2 linked regions of the Methanosarcina siciliae T4/M genome follow. The main gene of each other region encodes a partner of the protein of the gene in region 2 in a complex. Links are inferred from orthologs where the notes say so. Each region holds a gene or a part of one and is shown on either strand. Other genes may lie near its edges.

What was found. Proteins that work in one complex are often made in the same cells at the same time.
Region 1: the proteins of mtrA (region 2) and MSSIT_RS11490 are in contact, whole or in part, in a crystal structure (PDB 6ZW0), measured with the Methanocaldococcus jannaschii proteins. The link is inferred for Methanosarcina siciliae T4/M from one-to-one orthologs.

What each region holds. Positions count from the first base shown.
Region 1 is NZ_CP009506.1:2,694,883-2,699,012, reverse strand. Bases 682-3,630 are described here. They hold MSSIT_RS11490 (DUF2121 domain-containing protein), read left to right. Parts: upstream 682-1,839; coding sequence 1,840-2,421; downstream 2,422-3,630. Other genes in these bases: ade (adenine deaminase), read right to left, coding at 2,892-3,630; MSSIT_RS11485 (hypothetical protein), read right to left, coding at 2,540-2,731; MSSIT_RS23235 (hypothetical protein), read left to right, coding at 1,268-1,501; MSSIT_RS11495 (oligosaccharide flippase family protein), read left to right, coding at 682-876. In the rest of the region: more of MSSIT_RS11495, read left to right, coding at 1-681; more of ade, read right to left, coding at 3,631-4,130.
Region 2 is NZ_CP009506.1:270,109-274,208, forward strand. What follows is about bases 486-3,404. They hold mtrA (tetrahydromethanopterin S-methyltransferase subunit A), read right to left. Parts: upstream 2,347-3,404; coding sequence 1,624-2,346; downstream 486-1,623. Other genes in these bases: mtrH (tetrahydromethanopterin S-methyltransferase subunit H), read right to left, coding at 486-1,148; mtrG (tetrahydromethanopterin S-methyltransferase subunit MtrG), read right to left, coding at 1,161-1,382; MSSIT_RS01230 (tetrahydromethanopterin S-methyltransferase subunit F), read right to left, coding at 1,400-1,618; MSSIT_RS01240 (tetrahydromethanopterin S-methyltransferase subunit B), read right to left, coding at 2,348-2,674; mtrC (tetrahydromethanopterin S-methyltransferase subunit MtrC), read right to left, coding at 2,671-3,404. In the rest of the region: more of mtrH, read right to left, coding at 198-485; more of mtrC, read right to left, coding at 3,405-3,474; mtrD (tetrahydromethanopterin S-methyltransferase subunit D), read right to left, coding at 3,475-4,100. UniProt on the Methanocaldococcus jannaschii protein: Part of a complex that catalyzes the formation of methyl-coenzyme M and tetrahydromethanopterin from coenzyme M and methyl-tetrahydromethanopterin. This is an energy-conserving, sodium-ion translocating step.

The DNA.
Region 1 (4,130 bases), 2.4 Mb from region 2 along the record:
AAAAAGCTGATCCGGTACTCGTTCCCGCTGCTAATAAGCGCGACCCTGCTCAACCTCATGACCTGGACCGATACAATAATGCTCGGTTATTTCAAATCCGCCGAAGTCGTTGGAGTTTACAGTGCAGTATATCCTCTTGTCGGGTTCCTGTCCCTGATAATCAGCTCCATGGGCTTCGTTTACATCCCCGTAACCTCAAAGCTCTGGGGAGAAAACCGGACCGAACCTCTTGGTTCGATTTACGCGATAATGACAAAGTGGTGCTTCCTGCTCACTTTCCCGGTCTTTGCCCTGATGTTCGCATATCCTGATATCGTCCTGACAAAAATCTACGGAGCAGACTATGCAGGCGGGGCTACGGTTCTGCGCATCCTTGCCCTGGGGTTCGTAACAAACTCGTACTTCGGGTTTAATTACCACACCATAATGGCATCCGGAGACTCCGATTTCCTGATGAAGTGTTCGGTTACAAGTGCAGGAATCAATGCCGTGCTTAACTTTATACTCATACCTCAGTACGGGATGATAGGTGCAGCAGCTGCATCTTCCGTGTCCTTTGCATCCATAGAGGTCTTAATGACCCTGAGAGCCTGGAGGTCGCAGCACATGCATCCGTTTACTCCGATGTACAGAAGGTTGACCCTGATAGGAGCTGTTCTGGTTGTGGGAATGTTCACAGCAAGAGAAATGCTTCCGCTGTCAGGGGCAAGCTGGGAATATGCAGCCTTTATGGTTGTGTACTTCGCTGCCATCCGGTATGCAAAGGTGCTTGATGAGATGGAAATGGATATGGTAAACGGTATCAAGAAAACAATTGTGCAGAATATGGGTATCCTCCTCGCACAGGCCCTCAAAACTCCTGGTCTCAAACTGTAAGTCCTTAAACTGTAAGTTTTAAAATGTAAAGAAGAGCTTTTCCCGAAGACTCGAGAGAACCGGCCACCCCTTTCTTTTTTGAAGGGGGGCCGGGAATTTGTTTTTACAATTTTTAAGTCAAAGTTCCATGCACAGGGGCTTGCAAAACCTTCAGGAAACCGTACAGCAGGCCTGATTAAAAAATCAAGAGTAAAATAATAAAACAGTTGCTTTTAAAGTCTAATCTGTCGAAAAATCAAAAAAAATATATGCGGTGAGAGAGTATACATCAATAATAAAAAATTTACAAAATAATCAGTCAGAAAAATAAGAGAGTAAAGAAGAGTGGGGACTCATGATCGGAAATGTTTTTCACAGAAATAGGAGAAAAAAAGTGAGGTGTTTAACCTGTATGGGAGTAACACGTAGCTCAAGAAGACACTCTTTTCCGGAAATGAGCCCGAAAAGACCGTCTTTTGAGAGAAAAAAGGCAACATTTACTGAGAATAACACTTCTGAAACCAAGACCTGCAAAAATAAAAATTATGATTATGTAATGCACCAAACTGTAAATTTTTATTTACCTATATTAATAAGGATAAAGGCGACTGATAGAGAAGGAAACTCTATTGAAGTCACATATTGACTGAAAAAAATCAAACCGATGCTGTGAAGAAAATAACCTGCAATAGTTACCAGGGAAAACGCTGACTTACCACTTCTTTTACTTCATTTCTGCTTTTTTTAAAGGGCCGTCAGACAAGCTGGCAGAGGCGCTTCCATATCTGTGAATCTAAATGAGATTCCTATGAGATCCCATCAATCGATGACCAGATGTAAATGGATTTGTGGAAAAAACAAATTTAAAACAAATTTACATCACCTGAAGTCTCTCTATAGAGTTAAAATAATAAGAAATGTAAATAAGAAATAGGTACTTTAAAGACAGATGATTCCTTTAAAATGTGTTCTGGAGCAAGCAAAATGACCCTTGTTATCGCTTTTATAGGAAAGAACGGTGCAATCATGGCCGGAGACATGAGGGAAATAACTTTCGAAGGGGAAAAGCCCGACAGGGAAAAACTTGAAAAAGAGCTATACAACGGCACAATAGTTACGGACGAGGAGCTGGCAAGAAAGGCAGAGGAGGCAGGGGTCAAAATAACGGTCACGGACTGCAAGAACAAAGTCTCGGAGAGAAACGGCATCCTTGTGGGGGAAGTTTCCTCGGTTGAAGGAGGGATCGTTAAAAAAAGGAGGCTGTATGCATCAGCAGGCGCCTATGCAATTGCCGAACTCAGGGACTTGGAACTTACGCTTATCTCACAGGGGAAGAGCAGCAATTTCATAGCTTTCGGAAACGAGTTTACAAAGCAGGTAGCTAACAAGTATTTCAAGGATAACTGGACGAAAAAGAGCAAACTGCAGGATGCAGTGAAGATCCTCATGCTCTGTATGGAAACCGCTGCAAAGAAAACAGCTTCCGTGAGCAAGCAGTTTGTGATTGTCCAAACCTCATCGAATGCTGATGTTTTGAAACTTGTGGAAAAAGACAGAAAAAGCTGAAAAAATATCGGAAAAAGGGAGAAAAGAGAATCGTATTTCTAATTTTTTTAGCTTTTGTTGTTCCGTAATACGGACTATAGTCGGGTTTACGGAATGTCCGGACAGAAATAGATTCGATTTAATATTTGGCAGGATTGGAACCATACCTTGAACCAGTTCTTTTTTCTCCTTCTCCTCGCTCTTCTTTTTCTTCTACTTTTATTTTGTGCCAACCCGATTGCTGTTTCTTATTCTCCCATATATGTTTTACAGCATAAGCAATTCCTGCTGTTGCTAAGAGTAAACCCGTTACTTTGATGATTTTAGACATGATAATTCACCCAATTTATTATTACACCTTATCATTTATTAATATAATCAAACAGTCAATAGAAAAATTAGTTTAATATAAAATAGTGATTAGAAAATAATCTGAAAATAGAGAATAATCTGAAAAGTGCAGAGGAACTCTCTGCTAGCTGTTTTTTATCTTATACCTCTGAAAAGAGCTCGACAAATTCGAATTTTGTCACATCAAACAGGCCTTTGTCTCCAAGTTTAAGCTCGGGAATTACCAGAAGCGACATGAATGCAAGAGTCATGAAAGGTGACTCAAGCGAGTTTCCGAGTTTCCGGGCTTCTTCGTTTAGCAGCCGGTACCTGGAAGCGACCTCGGCTCCTTCGAGGGTACTCATCAGGCCTGCAACCTCAAGCGGGAGATCAAGAAGGTTTTCTGCGGTACCCACAACTACTCCTCCTTTATTTTCCACCAGCCGGTTGACAGCTTCAACTATGTCTTTATCGGTGGCTCCAACTGCAATGATGTTGTGGCTGTCGTGGGCAATGCTGCTGGCAATTGCTCCTTTCTTCAGGCCTATGTTCTTTATGAAACCGATCTGGACAGGGTCATCCGCATATCTGCTCAGGACGACTATTTTCAGGATATCCCTCCCCGGGTCCGAAACCAGGTTGCCGTTTTCGACTTTTGGCAGAATCAGTTCCTGACCTGTGACCAGTTCTCCGTCCCGGGCAACGATTACCCTGATTTTTCGCATTCCTCCCTTTCTGTCCCCGATTTCCCCTGCAGGCACAGCCAGTTTTACATCATCGATTGAAATTTTCTTTCGTTTGAACACGTTTTTTGCAGGAACTTTTTCTACAGGGAAAAGAACCTTTCCGTTCTCGTAAACACATTCTCCATCGATGAAAGTGCTCAGCACGTTGAAGGATTTCAGGTCGTCCACGATAATGAAATCCGCAGGATCTCCCTCACGCATCAGCCCGACATCGAGCCCGTAATGCTCCACCGGATTGATCACCGCTGCCCTGAGCAGGTTATAGATGTCAAGCCCTTTTTCCTGCCCGCGCCGGATCAGTTTATCGATATGCCCTTCATAGATCAGAGTATCGGGGTGGGAATCGTCGGTGCAGAGCATGACCGCTTCGGGATATTCATCTATCAGGCTGTACAGGGTTTCGAAATTTCTGGCTGAACTCCCCTCGCGGATCAGGATCTTCATCCCAAGCTTTATTTTCTCAGCTGCTTCTTCATAAGTAAAAGATTCGTGATCCGTGGAAATTCCTGCCCTGATGTATTTTTGAAGATCGGTTCCCCTCAGGCCAGGCGCATGTCCGTCAATTACTTTACCGTACTTCTTTGCGGATTCCAGTTTTGCAATTACCTCAGGAAATCCCAGAACCACACCAGGGAAATTCATCATCTCGGAAAG
Region 2 (4,100 bases):
CTGTATAAATCCACAATTGCTTACAAGGACGCCGGATTTAATGGTGAGAACCTAATGATGGGTAACCTGATGATGAAAAAACCGATGATAAAAAGAATTTAAAATTAATTACAAAATTCCGGTAGTAAAAAAGAAAGAGCAAAGAGAAAATTTCCCTTTGCTTCTGGATCTTGAGATCCTTTTAATAAATTTTGAACTTATGTCAATTTGGTAACAGGGTGGTTGTCTGCATCCGCGATCTCGACGCCAAGTTCTTTTGCGGTTTCTCCGAGCATGATGTCGACCATTGCGACAGCCGGGAATACCTTCTCAACGTTCTCGATCGGACCGTAGAGCAGGAAGTCAGAACCTGCAATCTGGGCGACAAGGTTAGTGCCTATGTCGGTGGGCATGTAGATTGACTTCGGGTCAGGCTGGGTCTTCTTGAACTTGCGGAGCCAGTCCCAGGCAGAGGCCATGTTGTGGTATCCGCCACCTACAGGCAGGCCGAGCTTCCCCTTAATTGTCGGAACCGATCGGATCGTTGCACCGGAACCTGCACCCAGGGGCATTGCTGCAACGTCGATCAATGGGATCTTGATTCCACATTCCTCGGCGACCTGGAGCATACCCTTTTCCTGTCCGGAACCACCGACTTCAAGGATGTCAAGCTTTCCTTTTACGGTTGGGTCAGTTGCATTGAATGCCAGAACGATGGCAGCCTCCACATCACTCTCAGCGAGGATGTCTATTTCGCTCTGTTCGACACTTGCATTGATGGAGTTGTGGATTGCCCTGTTAGCAACACCGATTTCGGTACAGTACTGGGCAGCAGCTGCACGCACTTCTCCGGCTGAAGAGTCGATAAGGAAGGGGGTCTTGTCGTCGATCTCTATGAACCAGTCGATATACTTCTTGATGGACTCAGGGGTTTCTCCCACAATCTGGTTCACGTAGGGGTTTCCTGTGGCATCGCTCAGTGATACCTGGGTGTTCCAGAGAGTCTCTGCGGCTGCCCTGTCGAAAATCCCTTTGTCCTCATCGGTCACGATCTTGTGCCTTGCATAGAACATGGTACTGACTAACACGGTCGGGTATTCGCCCGGCTGTCCGCCGAACTTAACTCCACCTACTTCGAAAACTTCCTGTTTCTTGTCAAACTTGAACATTTTGATCCCTCATTATATTGTGAACATTGATGATACCGAGACATAGATCAGGAAGAGAAGCAGTCCTACAACTGCGCCGTACAGAATTCCAATGTCTCTTCCTACCTTCCTTCCGATTCTCTGTGCAATTTCACTGTTGACAAACTCAACTTTTTCATCGATCTTTTCGAGCCTTTTCATTACTTCGTTAAACTCAGCTGGATCTACATACGCTGCTGGTGCTTTTCCATCCATATTTTCACCTCTCAAGCTTAGAGACCGGCCAATAACGGGAGTAAAATCACCATCAGCAGTGAAAAGATGAAGCCTGCTGCAAAGCCAATTATTCCTGTGGCCATTACCCCGGAATCCAGTTTCTGGTTCCTCGCAATCAGCTGTGCTCTGTACCGAATGCTCTCAACAGTAGCGTCTATTGCGCCCATCTGAGGGTTGAGCACCATTGGGACTCCTTTTCCGTATTCTTCTGCCATTCTCCTTACCTCCCGAGCAGTAATAACCCAAGCAGGGATATGGTTACTGTCAATCCGATCATGGCACCTTCAATCTTTCCTGCATGAACCCCTGAGTGGAACTTGTTCAAGTTTCCGATGTCAAGCATCCGGGCTTCAACGGCTTTTAGCCTGTTGCGGATGACTGCAATCTCACCGGAGACCGGCCTGACGACACCGCCTTCTTCTTCTTCTTCTCCTTCTTCGCTGATTTCCACAACCAGTGGTTCTGCATCGAAGGCTCCGGGGTCCTTTGATACAAGTTCCCTTACCTTGGCTGTGATTGCGCCCATGTCTTCCGTGTCCAGCAGGTCTATGGTCTCGATTTGCTGCTGGAAACGGGCAACTGCATCATCGTTCAGGTTTTCTACATAAGGGATAGCGCCAACCGCACCTACAATTCTGTGGTCTTTGACACCGTTTGCATGGATGCTGAGCATTGCCTGTCCTGTAACGTGTCCTTTGACTTCAGCTCCTGTTACAACCAGGTACCTGATATTCGGGTTCGAAATAACGTGGGCTACGACCTTCTCTATGCCCAGGTTTTCGGTTTTACAGGATCCGGTAATTGCTGCTCCTGCATCGAGTACTGGCTTTCCGGGGAGGTGCGATGCACAGGTAATAACTGCAACACAGCCCTTTACATCACCCACTTCATACTCTCCCTTCAGGATTGGCCATCCTGATGCGGGTTCTCTTTTGTCTGCCATTTTACATACCTCCCTCGATCAGTCTCTGTATGAATATGATCAGGGCAAGTAGCCCGCTGAAGGCAAGACCTACAACGATTCCATAGAAAGCGTTCCCGTAAATTCCTGCCATATAGGAGGTGTTCTCACGGCCGGGCCAGGAATTCATGAGCGGCTTGCTGGGCGAAAGTGAGTTTACCAGATCATCTGAAATTGCGTCCAGTTTGTCCATTCTCTCAAAGACAGGGTCCATGGAATAGAGAATCGAGTCTTCCCTTTCTTCTGCCACAACCGCAGTGTCAGGGTCCAGGACCAGATGTACTTCGGGAGCTATGCGAATCATGCTCATTCTAATTCCTCCGCGCTTGGCAACAGCCCGGTTCCAACGACTGCATGTGCATCTCTCTTAACGAATCCATAGTACTTCATAAAGGCATAAGCCCAGATAATAACCCCTATAGCAATGTTTAATCCGGCTGCCATTAGTCCTTCATGGAGTGAAGACGCAAACCCTGCAATTATCAATGCAATAGCTGCTTTTTCAACAGCTACAGAAAGAGTCCTGTCCTGCTTCTCGTCAGGGCCGAGGTTTGCATTGAAGGGGTGAAGGATTCCCATACCGCCGATGATAAAAATCAATGCAATGTATCCGTTGGCGACGACGTATTCGATAACATCTGCATAATTAAAGGTTCCGGCAATGACTACGCTTAATCCGATAATTACCAGAGTTCCCGCACCTGCAATTTCCACCATGGCCTGTTCCATTATAGGAATGCCCATCCCGATTACTTTGTTTGCAAGGACACCGATAACAGCGCCTATAATTGCAGCTGCAATAAAGGATACGATAGGTCCTGCAATACCTCCTACGGAAAGTCCGAAGAGGGCAGCGACAATCCCCATACCAAGGGAAATCATACCAATAGACGGAACTCCTGTCCCAAGCCCGTAGCTTGCAACACGGCGGACCGCATCAGCACCCCAGACCATGGCGCAGATTGCTCCAAGCCCTCCGAAGAAGGAAAACTGTGCTGGCATGAAGTTGCCGAGGTAAATCCCTGCAAGGCCGCCTATTGCACCGATAGCCATTATTGTTTGTGGGGGATACCCGCCTTTAGCTTCTCCTCCTGCTCCACCTGCAGACATTTAGACCACTCCGAGTTGTGAAATTGCGATTACTGCCACTATGGCACAAAGTATAGTTGCTACAAAGGAAGATATCACCGCTTTTGGCCACTTCTTCCACTTCGGGTCGTGGAACCCTTCGATTGTACCTCCTATGTTGTAGGAAGGAATCACAGCGTTTACGAAGAAGATACCTATTGCAAACATAGCAGCAATTCCTACAAGTTCATGTCCTGTGACAGAAGAGCTTGCACCTGTACTGAGTCCTGCAGTAAGGCCCACTTCAATAAGAGAATAGTATACTAGGGCTCCGCCGATTCCACCAAGCAAGCCGCCAATAACACCACTGACAAAAGAGACTGTTGGAAGTCCGTGTCCCTCAGTACCCTGGGATACGTACAGGTCCTGCCTGTATTTTGTAATTGGGTCGTACTTTACTTTTGCTGATGAAGGCACACAGCCAACACCATATACATAGACCCAGGTTCCGACGATCATGGTTACGGAAATCATGATCATTGCTCCCACTGCACCCGATGCGAGAATTAGTGGAAGGTTGTCGGTTATGTTCATCATGAATCCGGCACTGACAAGCCCTGTCAGACCTGCTCCGGCTGCCAGCTGTACGGTACCTGTACCGATACCGG